Regions from separate parts of the Brevundimonas sp. NIBR11 genome, predicted to be linked through region 1. Evidence: predicted binding sites of a transcription regulator. Region 1 holds the regulator's gene; the other holds the start of a gene.
The links. Region 1 encodes LexA, which represses DNA repair genes until DNA is damaged. Its sites were predicted from a motif close to ATGTTCNCNANNTGTTCT; they were not measured.
Positions count from the first base shown of each region.

Region 2: a site for LexA is predicted at 5,819-5,836, ahead of uvrA (excinuclease ABC subunit UvrA). Genes of this name have one in related genera too.

Region 1 covers NZ_CP115465.1:1,427,712-1,436,412, forward strand. Annotated here, with positions in the region: gene O5O43_RS07090 (peptidyl-prolyl cis-trans isomerase) at 1-1,282, shown strand, start outside; gene trpE (anthranilate synthase component I) at 1,279-2,808, shown strand; gene O5O43_RS07100 (peptidoglycan-binding protein) at 2,805-2,996, opposite strand; gene O5O43_RS07105 (aminodeoxychorismate/anthranilate synthase component II) at 3,106-3,696, shown strand; gene trpD (anthranilate phosphoribosyltransferase) at 3,701-4,741, shown strand; gene trpC (indole-3-glycerol phosphate synthase TrpC) at 4,738-5,526, shown strand; gene lexA (transcriptional repressor LexA) at 5,617-6,312, shown strand; gene O5O43_RS07125 (ComEC/Rec2 family competence protein) at 6,293-8,482, opposite strand; gene gltX (glutamate--tRNA ligase) at 8,481-8,701, shown strand, end outside.
Region 2 covers NZ_CP115465.1:1,809,238-1,817,938, forward strand. Annotated here, with positions in the region: gene O5O43_RS09230 (replicative DNA helicase) at 1-478, shown strand, start outside; gene dksA (RNA polymerase-binding protein DksA) at 529-963, opposite strand; gene O5O43_RS09240 (flagellar assembly protein FliX) at 1,145-1,570, opposite strand; gene O5O43_RS09245 (flagellar basal body P-ring protein FlgI) at 1,754-2,860, shown strand; gene O5O43_RS09250 (rod-binding protein) at 2,860-3,192, shown strand; gene O5O43_RS09255 (flagellar basal-body protein FlbY) at 3,189-3,626, shown strand; gene O5O43_RS09260 (EAL domain-containing protein) at 3,717-5,309, shown strand; gene O5O43_RS09265 (hypothetical protein) at 5,361-5,795, shown strand; gene uvrA (excinuclease ABC subunit UvrA) at 5,916-8,701, shown strand, end outside.

The DNA.
Region 1 (8,701 bases):
CATGAACGAGAACGCCGCCCAACTGCGTCGCCCCGAGTTCCGCATCGTCTCGGTCGTCCTGTTCAATGACGCAGCTGGCTCCACCCCGCCCGCAATCCCTGAGGCGCGCATCGTCGAACGCTTCAACTTCCGCAAGGATGGGCTGTCGACGCCGGAACGCCGCACCTTCACGACCCTGACGGTCGGCGATCGCGCCGCCGCCGACCGCATCGCCGCCGCCCTGCGCGCCGGACAGTCGCCGACCGCGGTGGCCCAGGCCAACCGCATCCAGCCCGCCGAATACGCCGCCCAGCCGCAAAGCGCCGTGCCGGACCCCGCCGTCGGAACCGCCGTCTTCGGCCTGACCACCGGCCAGGTCTCGGCCCCGATCCAGGGTCGCGTCGGCTTCACGGTCGCCAAGCTGGTGTCCGTCACCCCGGGGGCCCCCGCCACGCTGGAGGGCGTGCGTGACGCGATCGTCGCCGAGCTTCAGGAGGAGGACGCCAAGGCGCGCGTCTACGGCCGTGTCGAGGCCTACGAGAAGGCCCGCGCCGACGGCAAGCCGCTGGCCGACGCGGTCCGCGAGGTCGGCGCACGCATCGTACAACTGCCGCCCTTCACCCAGGACGGTCGCCTGCCCGACGGCCAGCCGATGAACGCTCCGCCGCAGATCCTGCAGAACGCCTATGCCCTGGCCAAGGGCGCAGAGTCCGACGTCGTCGACGCCGGCCAGGGCCAGTATTTCGTTCTGCGTCTGGACGACATCCGGCCGGCCGCCCTGCCGACGCTGGCCGAAATCCGCGAGCCCCTGGCCCGCCAGTGGGTCGCGCGCGAGAACGCCCGTCGTCTGACCAACAAGGCCGAGGAGCTGGCCGCCCGCGTGCGCGGCGGCGAGGACATCGCGGCCGTGGCCCGTTCGGCCGGCGCTGAGCTGACCAGCCAGACCGGCGTGCAACAGAACGCAGCGGCCCAAAGCGCATACGGCGACGGCGTCCTGGGAGGCCTGTTCGGTCAGGGTCGCGGTCAGGTCTTCACCGGCCCAGCGTCGGAAACCGCCTTCGTCGTCGGTCGCGTGGACGCCGTACGCGCCCCCACCGCCGCTCTGGCCGCACCGATCGGCCAGCAGATCCGTCCGCGCATGGTCCAGGAACTGACCCAGGGCGCAGGCGAGGCCCTGGTGTCCGCCGCCGCCCGCGCCGTGAAGGCCGAGAACGATCCCGCCCGAGCCCTCGAGGCCCTGGGGGTGACGCCGTCGGCCACCGGCGCCGCGACGCCCGGCGCCCCCGCCGCTCCGGCTCAATGAGCCCAGACGGCGCGGAGCCCGATCGCGCGGAGATCCTCGCGGAACTGACGCAGGGACGACCCCAGGTCGTCGTGCGCCGGATCGTCGACGACCTGGAGACGCCGGTCTCGGCCTATCTCAAAGTGGGTTGGGGCCGTCCCCACGCCTTCCTGCTGGAATCGGTCGAGGGCGGCGCGCTGAACGGCCGCTATTCCTTCATCACGCTCGAACCCGACGTGGTCTGGCGCTGCCGCGACGGCGTGGCCTCGGTCGCGCGTGGCGCCGACGTGGCCGCCAAACGGTACACCCGTCACGACGGTGGCGCGCTGGACAGCCTGCGCGACCTGATCCACGAGATGAAGTTCGACATGCCCGAGGGGCTACCCAAGATGGGCGCGGGCCTGTTCGGGGTGTTCGGCTACGACATGGTCCGGCTGCTGGAGCCGCTGGGCCCGCCCAATCCCGATCCACTGGATCTGCCCGACGCCGTCCTGACCCGTCCGTCGGTGGTGGCGGTGTTCGATTCGGTGAAGCACGAGATCTTCGTCATGGCCCCCATCTGGCCCGGCGGCGATCCGGCGAGGGCCGTCGATGCGGCCGAGGCCCGGCTGGACGATTTCGAGGCCCGGCTGCGTCGCCCGCTGATCGCGCGCGGGGCTGCCGAGCCGACCGGACCGCTCGACTTCCACTCGCCCGTGGATGGTCCCGCCTATGGCGATCTGGTCGCGGCGGCCAAGAACTACATCGCCGCCGGAGACATCTTCCAGGTGGTGCTGAGCCACCGGTTCCGCGCGCCTTGGACGGGCGATCCGTTCGCCTTCTACCGCTCGCTGCGGCGGCAGAACCCGTCGCCCTACCTCTATTTCCTCAACTTCGACGACTTCCAGCTGGCCGGCTCCAGCCCGGAGATCCTCGTCCGGCTGAAGGACGGCGGCGTCACTATCCGCCCGCTGGCCGGGACGCGAGGCCGTGGCGCGACGCCCGAGGCGGACAGGGCGCTGGAGGCCGAACTGCTGGCCGATCCCAAGGAGCGGGCCGAGCATCTGATGCTGCTGGATCTGGGCCGCAACGACGTGGGCCGGGTCGCTGCGCCGGGCACCGTCAAGGTGACCGAAAGCTTCGTCGTTGAACGCTACAGCCAGGTCATGCACATCGTCTCCAACGTCGAGGGCCGGGCCCATCCCGATATCGACGCGGTCGATGCCCTTCTGGCCGCCCTGCCCGCCGGCACGCTTTCGGGCGCGCCCAAGGTCCGGGCCATGGAGATCATCGACGAACTGGAGACCGAGAAGCGCGGCGTCGGCTACGGCGGAGGCGTCGGCTATATCTCGGCGGGCGGAGAGGCGGACATCTGCATCGTCCTGCGCACCGCCATGTTCGCCGACGGCCAGGTCTTCGTCCAGGCGGGCGCCGGCGTCGTCGCCGACAGTGATCCGGCCGCCGAGTTCGCCGAGACCGAGGCCAAGGCCCGCGCCCCCATGCGCGCCGCAGCGGATGCCTGGCGTTTCGAACTGGGCGCGCCGCTCAACACGGCGGGCGAAATCTAGAAGGTCGACGCGACCGGCGGCGCATCGTCGATCGCGACCCCTGGCCCCAAGATCATCACGCCCGCCAGTAGAACGGCGGCGCAGGCGGCCAGAGACGCGGCGGCCAGTGTCCCGAGCACGTTCTGACGGACCTCCGGCTCGCTCAGAGCCACACGGGCGGCGTCGATCTGGTCCTGGGTCTGGCGCATGGATTCTCGAGCTCCGGTGAACGCTCCGATCTCGACCCCGAAGCGTTAACGATCCGTGTTCAGCCGTGTTCGCTTGGCGCGGACGCGGTCCCGCTCTAGAAGCGCAGCCATGATCCTGGTCGTCGATAACTACGACAGCTTTACCTACAACCTCGTCCACTACCTCGCGGAGCTGGGCGCGCAGGCGCATGTCGTGAGAAACGACGACCTGACGACCGAGGAAGCCTGGGCCTTGAAGCCCGAAGCCGTCCTTCTGTCCCCCGGCCCCTGCGCCCCCGACCAGGCGGGCATCTGCCTGCCCCTGATCGACACCGCGCCGCTGGACATGCCGATCCTGGGCGTCTGTCTGGGCCATCAGGCGATCGGTCAGGCCATGGGCGGCCACGTCATCCGCGCCAAGGCCCTGATGCACGGCAAGACCTCGCCCATCCTGCACGAGGGCATTGGCATGTTCGCAGGCCTGCCTTCGCCCTTCACCGCGACCCGCTACCACTCACTGGCGGTCCAGCGTGAAACCCTGCCGAACACGCTTCAGGTCACGGCCTGGACCGAGGACGGCGAGATCATGGGCTTCCAGCACCATCAGCGACCGATCCACGGTGTTCAGTTCCACCCCGAGAGCATCGCCACCGAACACGGCCATGAAATGTTAGCAAGCTTCCTCGATCAGGCGGGCGTCAAGCGTCTGGCCATGGTCTGACGCCGTGTCGGACGGTGGTTTCAAGCCGCTGCTGGCCAAGCTGGTCGACGGCCGGACCCTGACCTCGGAAGAGGCCGGCGACTTCTTCGCCGCCTGTCTTCGCGGCGAGCCCACGCCCGCCCAGGTCGCCGCCGCCGTCACCGCCCTGCGGATCCGCGGCGAGACGGTCGACGAGATCGCGGCCTTCGCTCAGGCGATGCGGAACGCCGCCGTGACCCTGGACCACCCCTACGATGTCATCGACACCTGCGGCACCGGCGGCGACGGAGCCCACACCTTCAACATCTCCACGGCCGCCGCGCTTGTGCTCGCCGGCACCGGCCTGAAGGTCGCCAAGCACGGCAACCGGGCTATGAGCTCCAAATCTGGGTCGTCCGACGTGCTCGGCGTCCTCGGCGTCGATTTGACCGCAGGCCTCACTCAGCAGCGTCGCGCGCTGGACGAGGCCGGCATCGCCTTCCTGTTCGCTCCCGCCTACCACGGGGCCATGCGCCACGTCGGTCCGGTCCGCGCTGAGATCGGTTTCCGTACGGTGTTCAACCTCTTGGGTCCGCTTTCGAACCCGGCGTCTGCGAAACGTCAGGTCATGGGCGTCTATGATCCGCGCCTGGTGGAGCCTCTGGCCGAGGTCCTGGGACGACTGGGAGCGACCCGCGCCTGGACTGTCCACGGCCAGGGTCTCGACGAACTGACCACGACCGGCCCAACCGAGGTCGCGGAATGGAAGGACGGCGTCGTCCGCCGCTTCACCGTCATGCCTGAGGACGCCGGCCTGCCCCGCGCCGACATAGAGGCCCTGCGCGGCGGCGATGCCGACACCAACGCCGCCGCCCTGGCAGCCCTGCTCGCCGGCGAGACCGGCCCCTACCGCAACGTGGTCCTGCTCAACGCCGCCGCCGCCCTGGTCGTCGCCGACAAGGCGCCGGACCTGAAGGCCGGCGTCGCCCTCGCCGCCGCCGCCATCGACGACGGCAAGGCCGCTCAGGCTCTGGCCGACCTCGCCCGCATCACCTCGACGCCCCTACCGACCGAAGACCCTGCATGATCGATGTTCTCGAACGCATCGCCGCCTACAAACGCGAGGACGTCGCCGCGCGGAAGGCCGCCCAGTCGCAGGCAGAGATCGAATCGCTGGCGGTGATCGCCGGCATGCCGCGCGGCTTCCGCTCGGCGCTTGAACGTCGGGCGACGGCCGGCCGCCCCGCCCTGATCGCCGAGATCAAGAAGGCCAGTCCTTCGAAAGGCCTGATCCGCGAAGACTTCGACCCGCCGGCCTTGGCCCGGGCCTATGAGGCGGGCGGCGCGGCCTGTCTGTCCGTCCTGACCGACGGCCCTAGCTTCCAGGGCGCCGACGACTATCTGGTCGCCGCCCGCGGCGCGGTCGCCCTGCCCTGCCTGAGGAAGGACTTCCTCGTCGATCCTTGGCAGGTGGCCGAAAGCCGGGCCCTGGGCGCCGACTGCATCCTGATCATCCTGGCGATGATCGACGACGCGCTGGCCGGCGAACTCCTGGCGGAGGCCCGCCGCTTCGGCATGGACGCCCTGATCGAGACCCACGACGAGGAGGAGATGGCACGCGCCGCCGAACTTGGCGGGGATCTGGTCGGTATCAACAATCGGTCGCTGCGGACGTTCGAGGTCGACCTGGGCGCCACCGCCCGCCTCGCCCCCCTGTCGCCACCCGGATCGCTGCTGATCGCCGAGAGCGGGATCTTCAGCCCTGCCGACGTCGCGGAGGTCGCCGCAGCGGGCGCCTCAGCCATTCTCGTCGGTGAAAGCCTGATGCGACAGGCGGATGTGACGGCGGCGACGCAGGCGCTGCTTGGCTAGAACCACTCACCTGGCGTTAAGTTGACATTAGGCAAGAACACTTACAGAACATCCGCAACGGTTCACGCATTGTTCTGAAGGCGATTCCCCATGCTGACGCGCAAGCAGCACGAGCTCCTGATGTTCATCCACGAACGGATCAAGGAGACTGGCGTCTCCCCCTCGTTCGACGAGATGAAGGAGGCGCTGGATCTGGCGTCCAAATCGGGCATCCACCGGCTTATCACGGCGCTGGAGGAACGCGGCTTCATCCGTCGTCTCGCCCATCGCGCTCGCGCGCTGGAGGTGGTGAAGCTGCCGGAACAGGCCACGACGGGTCCCGTGCGCGGCCGCGCCGGCTTTACGCCCGCCGTCATCGAGGGCGGCGGACGCCTTGCCCCTTCGGCCGAGCCCGCCAACGACACGCGCGAGCTGACCCTGGTCGGCAAGATCGCCGCTGGCGCGCCCATCGCGGCCCTTCAGGGCGACAACGGCCGCTATCACGTGCCCGAGACCATGCTGGGCGCCGGCGAGCACTACATGCTGGAGATCGAGGGCGACTCGATGATCGAAGCGGGCATCCTCAATGGCGACCTGGTGGTCATCAAACGCGTCGATACCGCCGCTTCGGGCGAGATCGTCGTGGCCCTGGTGGAAGGCGAGGAAGCGACCCTCAAACGCCTGCGCAAGAAGGGGAACTCCGTCGCCCTTGAGCCCGCCAACCGCAACTACGAAACTCGCATCTTCGGCCCCGATCAGGTCGAGGTTCAGGGCAAGCTGGTCGGCCTCATCCGCCAGTATCATTGACGTCGGCGTCCGCCGCATCGGGATCGCCGACGCGGCTCCACGGTCGGTCGCCGCGCACGTCGGCGGCCCAAACGGCGCGCCACCCTTGGTCGGTGCGCCACAACTCGACAGAGCCGCCTCGGGCATAGTCGACACCATCCAGCACGAGCTTGCCGTTGCAGACCGCGGGCAGCGCCTCAACGACGGCCCGGACGCTCACCAGCGGGGCGGACTGGCACAGCGCCGCCAGAGCCTCAGCATCCGGCGCCCGCTTGCCCCACCACAATGCCACCGGGCCTGACGCCGAACTCATCGGTGCGCAGCTCGATCGCGCGCAGACCCACCCTGCCTCCGGCCTGGGCTCCAGCTTCAGCCCTCGCCGTCTCGACCACAGGTCTGCCGCGAACTCCCGGACCCTCGGCCGCACGACGACCGCGTCGCCCGCGACGCTGAAGGCTGCATTGGTCCCGCCGTCGCCGATCCAAACGTCTGGAGTCGGCGCTCTGGGCCAGATCAGTACGGCGCAGGCGAGCGGCAGCCCCAGCCACCGCAGCCGCCCCTGCCAAAGACAGACGAACAGCACGCCGAGAAACGCGATGGGCAGTACATAGTCCGGCGCGCTGGCGATGGTCTTCACCGCGCCCGGCAGGCCCGCCGTCCAGTGGCCGATGACCAGCATCAGATCGACGCCCTTGCCCGCCACCCACAGGAAGGGCCCGCCCAGCCCCAGAGGCTCCAGCAGAGCCCCGAATGCCAGCGCCGGCATCATCAGGAAATCCGCGATGGGCGAGGTCGTCAGGTTCGCGACCAGCCCGTACATGGCCGCCCGGTTGAAATGCTGAATCGCAAACGGCCCCGTCGCCGCGCCCGCGACCAGGCTGGCGGTCACCGCCACCGTCACCCAGTGACCCGCCGACTGCACCGCCGCAATGGGCCATGGGACCGACAACTCCCGCGTCCGGGGCGGCCACGCCTCCGACAAAGCGACCAGCGCGGCCGTCGCCGCGAACGACATCTGGAATCCCGGCGTGACGATGGCCTCGGGCTGCAGGATCAGCACCACCATGGCCGCCACCGCCAAGGCGTGCATCGTGACCGCCGGTCGGTCCAGAAGGATCGAGGCGAAGGCGATCGACGCCGTGATCGCCGCCCGCTCCGCCGGCGCGGGCGCGCCCGACAGCACCAGATAGCTCCACACCGCGACCAGTCCAACGATCGCCGCGACCTTCTTGCCCGACACCCTGAGCGCCAGCCACGGCCATGCCGCCACCAGCAGTCGCACCAGGAAGAAGGCGAACCCGCCGACGATGGCCATGTGCAGGCCCGAGATCGACAGGATGTGCGCCAGTCCCGAATCCCGCATCGCCTCGAGATCGTCCTTCGCGATCCAGGTCTCATGGCCCGTCGTCATGGCGGCCGCGACGCCGCCGGTCCGCTCGCCGAGCCGGTCCACGATCCGCTGCGCCAGGGCAAACCGCGCGCCATTCAGTGCCATGGCCAAATGCAACCGCCAGGGCGGCGGCGCGAGATACGCAGAACGGGTCTCGCCGAGCGCGAACGCCGTCCCGCCCAACCCTTGAAAATAAGCGTTGCGGCCGAAGTCGTAGGCCCCCGGGCTGGCCGGGGGCGGAGGCGGATTGAGGATGGCGAACAGCCGGATCGCCTCCCCCGGCCTCGGCGGCTCGCCCCGCACTGTGGCCCTGAGCCGGATGGGCGTCGCCTCGGGCTCCAGCCCCCGGATACGAACCGGCGCGAGGACGATCCGATGACCCCGATCACCCGGACTGTCGACATCCACGACCCAGCCCTCGACCACGGTGGGCTCAGCCATTGCAGCGGCGATCGGCGCCGCCACCCGCTCCGTCCTCACCTTCGCCCCCGCCAGCCCCAGGAACAGGCAGGCGACCAGCATCAGCGGCAGGGTCACGGCCCGTCCGCGCCCCACGACCCGGGCTCCTACCCACAGGGCGGTCGCCACAATCGCCGCCAACGCCAGGGGCCACATGGGCGGCTCCGACCTCAGAGCGAAATAGATCGCCGCCCCGCCGCCGAACGCCACCGGCGCCCACAGGCGCCAGCGCATCGACTGGGCCAGCACCTCGCTCCACACCCAGCCACGAACGCGCACCGACAGGCTGGGCTTTGCCGCGTCGGGGGGTATAAGGGCGGCCCGTTTGGACCCCTCTCCCATGCCAACAGACTCTTCGCCCCAGGTCGTCACCCGTTTCGCCCCCTCGCCCACCGGCTACCTCCACATAGGAGGCGCGAGGACAGCTTTGTTCAACTACCTATACGCGAAGGGACGCGGCGGGAAATTCCTTGTCCGCATCGAGGACACCGACCGCGAGCGTTCGACCGACGACGCGGTCAAGGCGATCTTCGACGGCCTGAGTTGGCTGGAGCTGTTCGC
Region 2 (8,701 bases), 380 kb from region 1:
GGATCTGATTATCGTCGACTACCTCCAGCTGATCACCGTCGGCGAAGGCGGCGGCCAGAAGAACCGGGTGCAGGAGGTCTCGGAGATCACCGGCGGCCTCAAAGCTTTGGCAAAAGAGCTGAACGTCCCGATCATCGCGCTGTCGCAGCTGTCGCGTCAGGTCGAGAACCGCGAGGACAAGCGGCCGCAGCTGTCCGACCTGCGGGAATCCGGCTCGATCGAGCAGGACGCCGACTGCGTGATGTTCGTGTATCGGGAAAGCTACTACCTGGGCCGCACCGAGCCGCGCGAGGGCACGGAAGAGCACCTGAAGTGGCAGGAGGACATGGACATCCTGCAGCACCAGGCCGAGGTCGTCATCGGCAAGCAGCGCCACGGTCCGATCGGCATCGTGAAGCTGAGCTTCGACGCCGACACGACGCGCTTCGGCAACCTGGCGCGGTCAGGCTACGGCAACTTCAGCGACATTCCGGAATAGGCGATCAAGAAAAACGCCCCCGTCGCGCTGCGAGGGGGCGTTTTGCCTTTTCAATCGTCCCGGTGAACCCGCTCGCGGCGCTCATGGCGCTCTTGCGCTTCCACCGACAGGGTGGCGGTCGGACGGGCCTCCAGGCGGCCGAGGCCGATCGGTTCGCCAGTGTCTTCGCAGTAGCCGTAGGAGCCGTCCTCAATCCGCCGCAGGGCGTCCTCGATCTTGGAGATCAGCTTGCGCTGGCGGTCGCGCGTGCGAAGCTCCAGCGCCCGGTCCGACTCCGACGACGCCCGATCAACCAGATCCGGATGGTTTTCCGTTTCCGCCTTCAGGTTCACCACCGTGCCCTTGGACTCGCGAAGGATTTCATCCTTCCACGCCATCAGCTTGTGTTTGAAATAGGCGAGCTGACGTTCATTCATGAACGGCTCGTCGTCGGAAGGTCGGTAGGCGACCGGTTCGTCAGACACGATCGAGGCCAATGCGGTCATCGCACTCACACTCTTAGAACAACGCCCCCGTGGCGTAGGACGGCGTATGGCGTGTCTGGAGAGTCGCGGCAACCGGGTTCGCGCGTCCGTGATCACGGCCAAGCTCGCTTGCCGCCTGCACCGTGACATTTCGCCCTCACCTTGTTCCCGGAACGGGGAAATAGAGCGCGTTTACCAGCGTTTATGCTGCACTGCGGCGAACTTCGGCCTTGGCCAGTTCGACGGCGGCCCGCAGATCGATCTGCTCCAGAAGCCCTGTCAGGCTCGCATCGTTGTCCTCCGGGCGTTCCTCGCGCAGGGTCCGTCCCAGACGTTCCAGAGCGGCCTCGCCCGCCTCGCCCGAAAGCATGGCGAGTTTCAGCTCTTCCAGACGGTCCAGCAGGGTCCCGCCGCGACGAATGGCGCGACGGCGGCGCTCGGTGGCCGTTTCAACGCCTTGCAGCGCCATCAGGGCGGAGACGTCCGCAACCGCCGAAGCCGGCGCCGTGGCGGCGGCGGCCGTCGCCGGAGCCGCGCCCGAGGTCTGTGGCATGGAGAAGCCGCCGGCCGAGCGCACGGGGCGCTGGCTGCCGGCGGACGGCGTCCCTGACGGGCCGTTGACCTTCATGGAAAGACACTCCGAACCATGGCCCACCTTTCGGCGGCGACCGTCACTGTTTGGTTAACGGCGAGGCAGGATTTGCCGGGCTGCGCGGGAGGTCTCGCGGCGCGCCCTCTGATTTCGCTGACGTTTCCGTCCGGCATGATCCTCGCAACGCGTGTGGCTGACCCTTCGCGGAAAGACGGCCCAGTGCAAAAGTTTCTCACCGCCCTACTCGTTCCCTTCGCCGTCGGCGCTCTGTTCGCCGGCGAGGCGTCGGCACAGTCGCGGATCAAGGACATCGCCTCCATCGAGGGCGTGCGCACCAACCAGCTGGTCGGCTATGGCCTGGTGGTCGGTCTGAACGGCACGGGCGACTCCTTGCGCAACTGCCCCTTCACCCGCCAGTCGCTGGAAGGGATGACCGAGCGTCTGGGCGTCAACATTCGCGGGACCAACGCCAACTCCAAGAACCTGGCCGCCGTCATGGTGACGGCCGAACTGCCGCCCTTCGCGACGCCCGGCTCGCGCGTCGACGTCTCGGTCTCCAGCATGTGCGATTCCAAGAGCCTGCTGGGCGGCACCCTTCTGGTCACCAGCCTTCAGGGCGCGGACGGCAGCGTCTATGCGGTGGCGCAGGGATCCATCCAGACCGGCGCCGTGTCGGGATCGGGCGGCTCTGGCTCGTCGGTGACGCGCGGCGTGCCGACCGCCGGCCGCATCGCCTCGGGCGCCACGGTCGAGACGGAGACGGCCTTCCATCTGGATTCCATGCCCGAGGTTCGGCTGAACCTGCGCAACCCCGACTTCACCACGGCCCAGCGCGTCGCCGCCGCCATCAACGCCTCCTTCCCCGCCTCGGCCCTGGCCGAGAACGGCAGCGTCATCACCCTGCGCGCGCCGGCCCAGCTGGGCATGGCGGCCTTCATCAGCCGGGTCGAGAACATGCCGGTCGCGGTCGACACTCCGGCGCGCGTCATCATCGACGAGGTCAACGGCGTCATCGTCATGGGCGAGAACGTCCGCATCTCCACCGTGGCCATCGCCCAGGGCAATCTGACCATCTCGGTCCAGGAAAGCCCCCAGGTCAGCCAGCCCGCGCCCTTCAGCCAGGGCCAGACCACGGTCGTCCCGGACTCGGCCGTGACGGTCGAGGAGGAACTGGGTCGCGAGATCCGCCTGGTGAACGGGGCGACGTCCCTGTCGACCCTGGTCAACGGGCTGAATGCGCTGGGCGTCTCGCCGCGCGACATGATCTCCATCCTTCAGGCCATCAAGGCGGCGGGCGCGCTGCAGGCCGATATCGAGGTGCTGTGATGAGCGACCTGGCCGTCTCCCCGTCCCTGCTGACCCCGACCGTCGCGACGCCGGGCGCCGCCGGGACCGCCCGCATGCGCGAGACGGCGGAACGGTTCGAGGCCTCCTTCCTGTCGCAGATGCTCAAGCCCATGTTCGAGGGCATCTCGACCGACGGTCCCTTCGGCGGCGGCGAGGCCGAAGGTCAGTGGCGCAGCTTCATGATCGACGAGATGGCCAAGCAGACCGTGCGTCACGGCGGCATCGGCCTGGCCGACACCGTCATGTCCGAGATGATCCGCATGCAGGCCGAACAGTCCCAGGCCCAGACGCTTCCGGGAGCCACGGCATGAGCGACGCCACCACCGCCACCGCCTATCTGCGCCAGCTGACCGCCCTGACGGACCGGCTGACCGCCCGTCTGGAGATGGAGACCGACGCCTTCGCCAGCCGCCGCGCCGCCGATGTGGCGGCCGGTCTCGCCGAGACGCAGGAGCTGGCCAACCAGTACCGCAAGGAATCCGGGCACCTGAAGGCCAACAAGGCCATCCTCATGGCCGCGCCGGCCAGCGAGCGCATGGCCCTGGTCAGGGCGACAGAGGCGTTCGAGGCGGTCCTGGCCATCCACGCTCGCACCGTCGAGGCCGCGCGAACGATCTCCGAAGGCCTGGTTCGCACCATCGCCCAGGAAGTCGCCGGCGCTCGGGCCATGGGCACGGGCTACGGAGCCTCCGGTCAGGCCTATGGCGGCGACAGCCGGGCCGTGACGTTGAACCGTACGGCCTAAGCCTCCGGGAGCTGCAAGGGGCCCGCATTTTCTCGTCATTAAGGACGTACTTGCGGTCAAGTTTAAGAGGTGGCGGCGCAAGATTGCGGCATGATCCGCAAGCGCCTCCTCGGTTTCGCCTTCGCCTCGGCCGATCTTCTGCTGGAACTCGACGGCGAGGGTGCGACGGTCTTCGGCATGGGGTCGGGGCCGGCGGCGGGTCTTTCGGCCGAGAGCTTCTGCGGCGCCGCCCTGTCCAGCCGCATCGATCCGATCAGTATCGACAAGCTGGATGACGTTCTGAAGAGCCTGCGTCCCGGCGCGCGCACAGCGCCGGTCGAACTGCTGTTCCTCGCTGGCGAAGGCCGGATGCGGCGGGCGACCGCGCGCTTCTTCCTGCTGCCAGACCTCGCGCCGAACATCTCCTGCTCGATCACTTGGGAAGGGCCGGCCTTCGCCCTGCATGATCCCGAGGCCGCCCCGGCCCTGACGCCGGAGGCCTTCCTGCGACGCGCGCGCGAGGTCATGGCCCCGCCCGCCCAACCGCGCGACCTGGCCGTCGCCTTCGTCGATGTCGAGGGTCTGGCCGCCGCCCAGGCGATGGGCGAGGCTGGCGAGCGACTCAACGCCCGGGTCGAGGCCGCCTTGCAGGCCGCCTCCGTCGGCGGCGCCACGGCCGGCAAGCTGGGGCCCGAGCGTTTCGCCCTGGTTCGCGACCGCGACGACGACGTCGACATCGCCGGCGAGATGAACGAGATCGGCCGCAGCGAGGGCTTCGAGCTGACAGCGCGCGCCGCCGAGTCCGACCTGACCGCGGGCGGAGAATCGCTGAGCGCCCTACGCGCCCTGCGTGTCGCCGTCGAGGGTTGCCTGAAGGAAGGGGGCGCCGCGCCCGAGCTGTCGTTCACCGCCGCCCTGTCGCGCACACTGAACGACGCCCACGCCTTTCAGGCCATGGTCCGCGACCGCCGCTTCGACCTGCACTACCAGCCGATCGTCGACCTCAAGACCGGCGCCGTGCATCACTTCGAGGCCCTGGCCCGCTTCAAGGGATCCGCCAGCCCGGCCAACGCCATCCGCATGGCCGAGGAAATGGCCCTGATCGACAGCTTCGACGTGGCCGTGGCCGAGAAGGCGCTGAGCCGTCTGCGTCAGCAGGGCGCGGGTCTGCTGAAGTTCGCGGTCAATGTTTCGGGCGCCTCCCTGGCCGACGACCGATATGTCCAGGCGCTGCTGCGCATGACGTCCGGGCGGCCGGAAGAACGCAGGCGGCTGATCGTCGAGGTGACGGAATCCGCCGCCCTCTCGGACGTCGAGGCCGCCAACCGTCGGTTGGGCGCGCTGCGGGCGGCCGGGATCAAGGTGTGTATAGACGATTTCGGAGCGGGCGCGGCCAGCTACGACTATCTGCGCCGCCTGTCGGTCGACACGGTCAAGATCGACGGGTCCTTCGTCCAGGGGCTGGAGGCCGATCCCAAGGCGCGGACCCTCATCGGCCATCTGGTCGAACTGTGCCGCTCGCTTAAGGTCGAAACCATCGCCGAGATGATCGAGACACAGGGCGCCGCCGATATCCTCAGGGAAATAGGGGTCGATCAGGGCCAGGGCTGGCTGTTCGGCAAGGCCGAGGCCGAGCCGCGCACCCATCTCGCCGCCAACGAGCCGGTCGCCCGCCGTATGGGCGCGGTCGCCAGCTGGGGCTGACGAAACGACGCTCGGTGTGTCACTCTCCGGTTCGTCATCCCGGAGATCGCCATGCAACGCCTCGCCTTCGTCGCCGCCTTGGTAAGCAGCTCCATCGCGGTCACCGGTTGCGCCAGCCTGTCGGACGCCGGCCCCGCGGCCGCGCCAGACTACACGCCCATTCAGACCCAATCGCATCCGCGAGCGGCGCTTTATGTCGACTGCATCGCCCAGGCGACCGCAGCTCGCGCCTATGGATACGCGGAAGACGACGGCAATGTCCGACTCCTGTTCACCTGCACGGGCGCCCCGGCGCGCGCCTTCTACAACGGGCTCGCCGCTCGCAGCGCGGCCATCGGATCCGAGATCCAGACCGGCGGTCGGACCTTCAGAATGACCGAGCGCGTGGAACGCGACATGTTCGGGGTAGACTATTGCTCGACCGGCGGCGCCAACGACTTCACCTGCGTCGTCAGCCTGAACACGGGCGCCGCCCTGCTGGAATGACAGCGTCTGTCAGCAGCGCCTTGATGTTCCCACATTGTTCTTGCTGAATCGGGGCGATCAGTTCCCATATAGCGTCGTTGCACCGGACACCTGTCCGGCCTTCCCGCGTTCCCGGACAGCATGACCGAAAAGCACAACTTCATTCGCGTGCGTGGCGCGCGCGAGCACAATCTCAAGGGCGTGGACGTCGACATCCCGCGCGAGAAGCTGGTCGTGATGACCGGCCTGTCGGGGTCGGGCAAATCCTCGCTCGCCTTCGACACCATCTACGCCGAGGGCCAGCGGCGCTACGTCGAGAGCCTATCTGCCTATGCGCGTCAGTTCCTGGAGCTGATGGGCAAGCCGGACGTCGACCTGATCGAGGGCTTGTCGCCGGCCATTTCCATCGAACAGAAGACGACGTCCAAGAATCCGCGCTCCACGGTCGGCACGGTGACCGAGATCCACGATTACATGCGCCTGCTGTGGGCGCGCGTCGGAGTGCCCTATTCGCCCGCGACCGGCCTGCCGATCGAGAGCCAGACCATCTCCATGATGGTGGACAAGCTGACGGCCCTGGACGAAGGCGAGCGGCTGCTGCTGCTGGCCCCCGTCGTTCGCGGCCGCAAGGGCGAGTACAAGAAGGAGATCGCCGAGTGGCAGCGCGCGGGGTTCCAGCGCCTGAAGATCGACGGCCAGTTCTACGCCATCGAGGACGCCCCGACTCTCGACAAGAAGTTCAAGCACGACATCGACATCGTCGTGGACCGGATCGTCACCAAGGCGGGGCTGGAAGCGCGCTACGCCGACAGTCTGCAGACCGCCTTGGGTCTGGCCGACGGCATCGCGGTCGCGGAGTGGGCCAATGCCGCCGAGGGCGAAGAGCCGCGCCGGATGACCTTCTCCGAGAAGTTCGCCTGCCCGATGTCCGGCTTCACCATCGCCGAGATCGAGCCGCGGCTGTTCTCGTTCAACAACCCGTTCGGCGCCTGTCCGGTCTGCGACGGCCTGGGGGTCAAACTGGCCTTCGACGCCGATCTCGTTGTGCCGGACCGTGATAAAACCTTGCACAAAGGCGCGGTCGCCCCGTGGTCGCGTGGGCCGTCGCCCCTTTATACGCAGACGCTTCAGGCGTTGAGCCTGCACTACGGCTTCTCGATGGACGTGCCGTGGCGCGACTTGCCGAAGAAGGCGCAGGACGTCATTCTGCTCGGCACCGGGACCGAGAAGATCAAGTTCGTCTACGACGACAACGCCCGGAAGTACGAGGTCTCCAAGCCGTTCGAGGGGGTGATCCCCAACCTCGACCGCCGCTGGCGCGAGACGGACAGCGCCTGGGTCCGCGAGGAACTGGGCCGCTTCCAGTCCGAGACCCCCTGCGACGCCTGCCACGGCAAGCGCCTCAAGCCCGAGGCCCTGGCGGTCAAGGTCAGCGGCAACGACATCGCCGAGATCTCGATGCTGTCGATCAAGAAGGCGTTCGACTGGGTTTCGGCCCTGCCCGACCAGCTGACCGACAAGCAGATGGAGATCGGCCGCCGCATCCTGAAGGAAATCTCGGACCGGCTGCGCTTCTTGAACAACGTCGGCCTCGACTACCTCAGCCTGTCGCGCTCCTCCGGCACCCTCTCCGGCGGCGAAAGCCAGCGCATCCGCCTGGCGTCCCAGATCGGGTCCGGCCTGACCGGCGTCCTCTACGTCCTCGACGAGCCCTCCATCGGCCTGCACCAGCGTGACAACACCCGGCTGCTGGAATCGCTGATGGGCCTGCGCGACCTCGGCAACTCGGTCCTGGTGGTCGAGCACGACGAGGAGGCGATCATGACCGCCGACTACGTCATCGACATGGGCCCCGCCGCGGGCGTCCACGGCGGCCAGATTTGCGCCGAAGGCACCCCCGCCGAAGTCATGGCCAATCCGAAGTCGCTGACCGGCAAATACCTGACCGGCGAACGGGAGATTGAGATCCCTCGTGACGGCCGCCGTCCGATCAATCGCAAGAAGCTGCTCAAGGTCTCCGGCGCCAGCGGCAACAACCTGAAGAATGTCACCGGCGAGATTCCGGTCGGGGTCTTCACCTGCATCACTGGCGTGTCGGGCGGGGGCAAGTCGACCTTCACCATCGAGACCCTCTACAAGGCCGCGGCCCGTCGTCTGAACAACGCGTCGGACGCCCCCGCCCCCTTCGACCGGATCGAAGGCCTGGAGCATTTCGACAAGGTCATCGACATCGACCAGTCGCCGATCGGCCGCACTCCGCGTTCGAATCCGGCGACCTACACCGGCGCCTTCGGGCCCATCCGCGATTGGTACGCGGGCCTGCCGGAATCGAAGGCGCGCGGCTATGGTCCCGGCCGGTTCAGCTTCAACGTCAAGGGCGGGCGCTGCGAGGCCTGTCAGGGCGACGGTCTGATCAAGATCGAGATGCACTTCCTGCCGGACGTCTACGTCACGTGCGATGTCTGCAAGGGCAAGCGCTACAACCGCGAGACGCTGGAGATCGTGTTCAAGGGCAAGTCCATCAGTGACGTGCTGGACATGACGGTCGAGGAGGCCGCCCGCTTCTTCAACGCCGTCCCGCCGATCCGCGACAAGATGCAGACGCTGGAGCGTGTGGGTCTGGGCTACGTTCAGGTCGGCCAGTCGGCGACGACCCTGTCGGGCGGCGAGGCCCAGCGGGTCAAGCTGTCGAAGGAGCTGTCGAAGCGGGCGACCGGCAAGACGCTCTACATCCTGGACGAACCCACCACCGGCTTGCACTTCGAGGACACCCGCAAGCTTCTGGAAGTGCTCCAGGAGCTGGTCGAGAGCGGCAACACCATCGTGGTGATCGAGCACAATCTCGATGTCATCAAGGTCGCCGACTACCTGTTGGACTTCGGGCCCGAGGGCGGCGACGGCGGCGGCGAGATCGTCGCGGTCGGTAC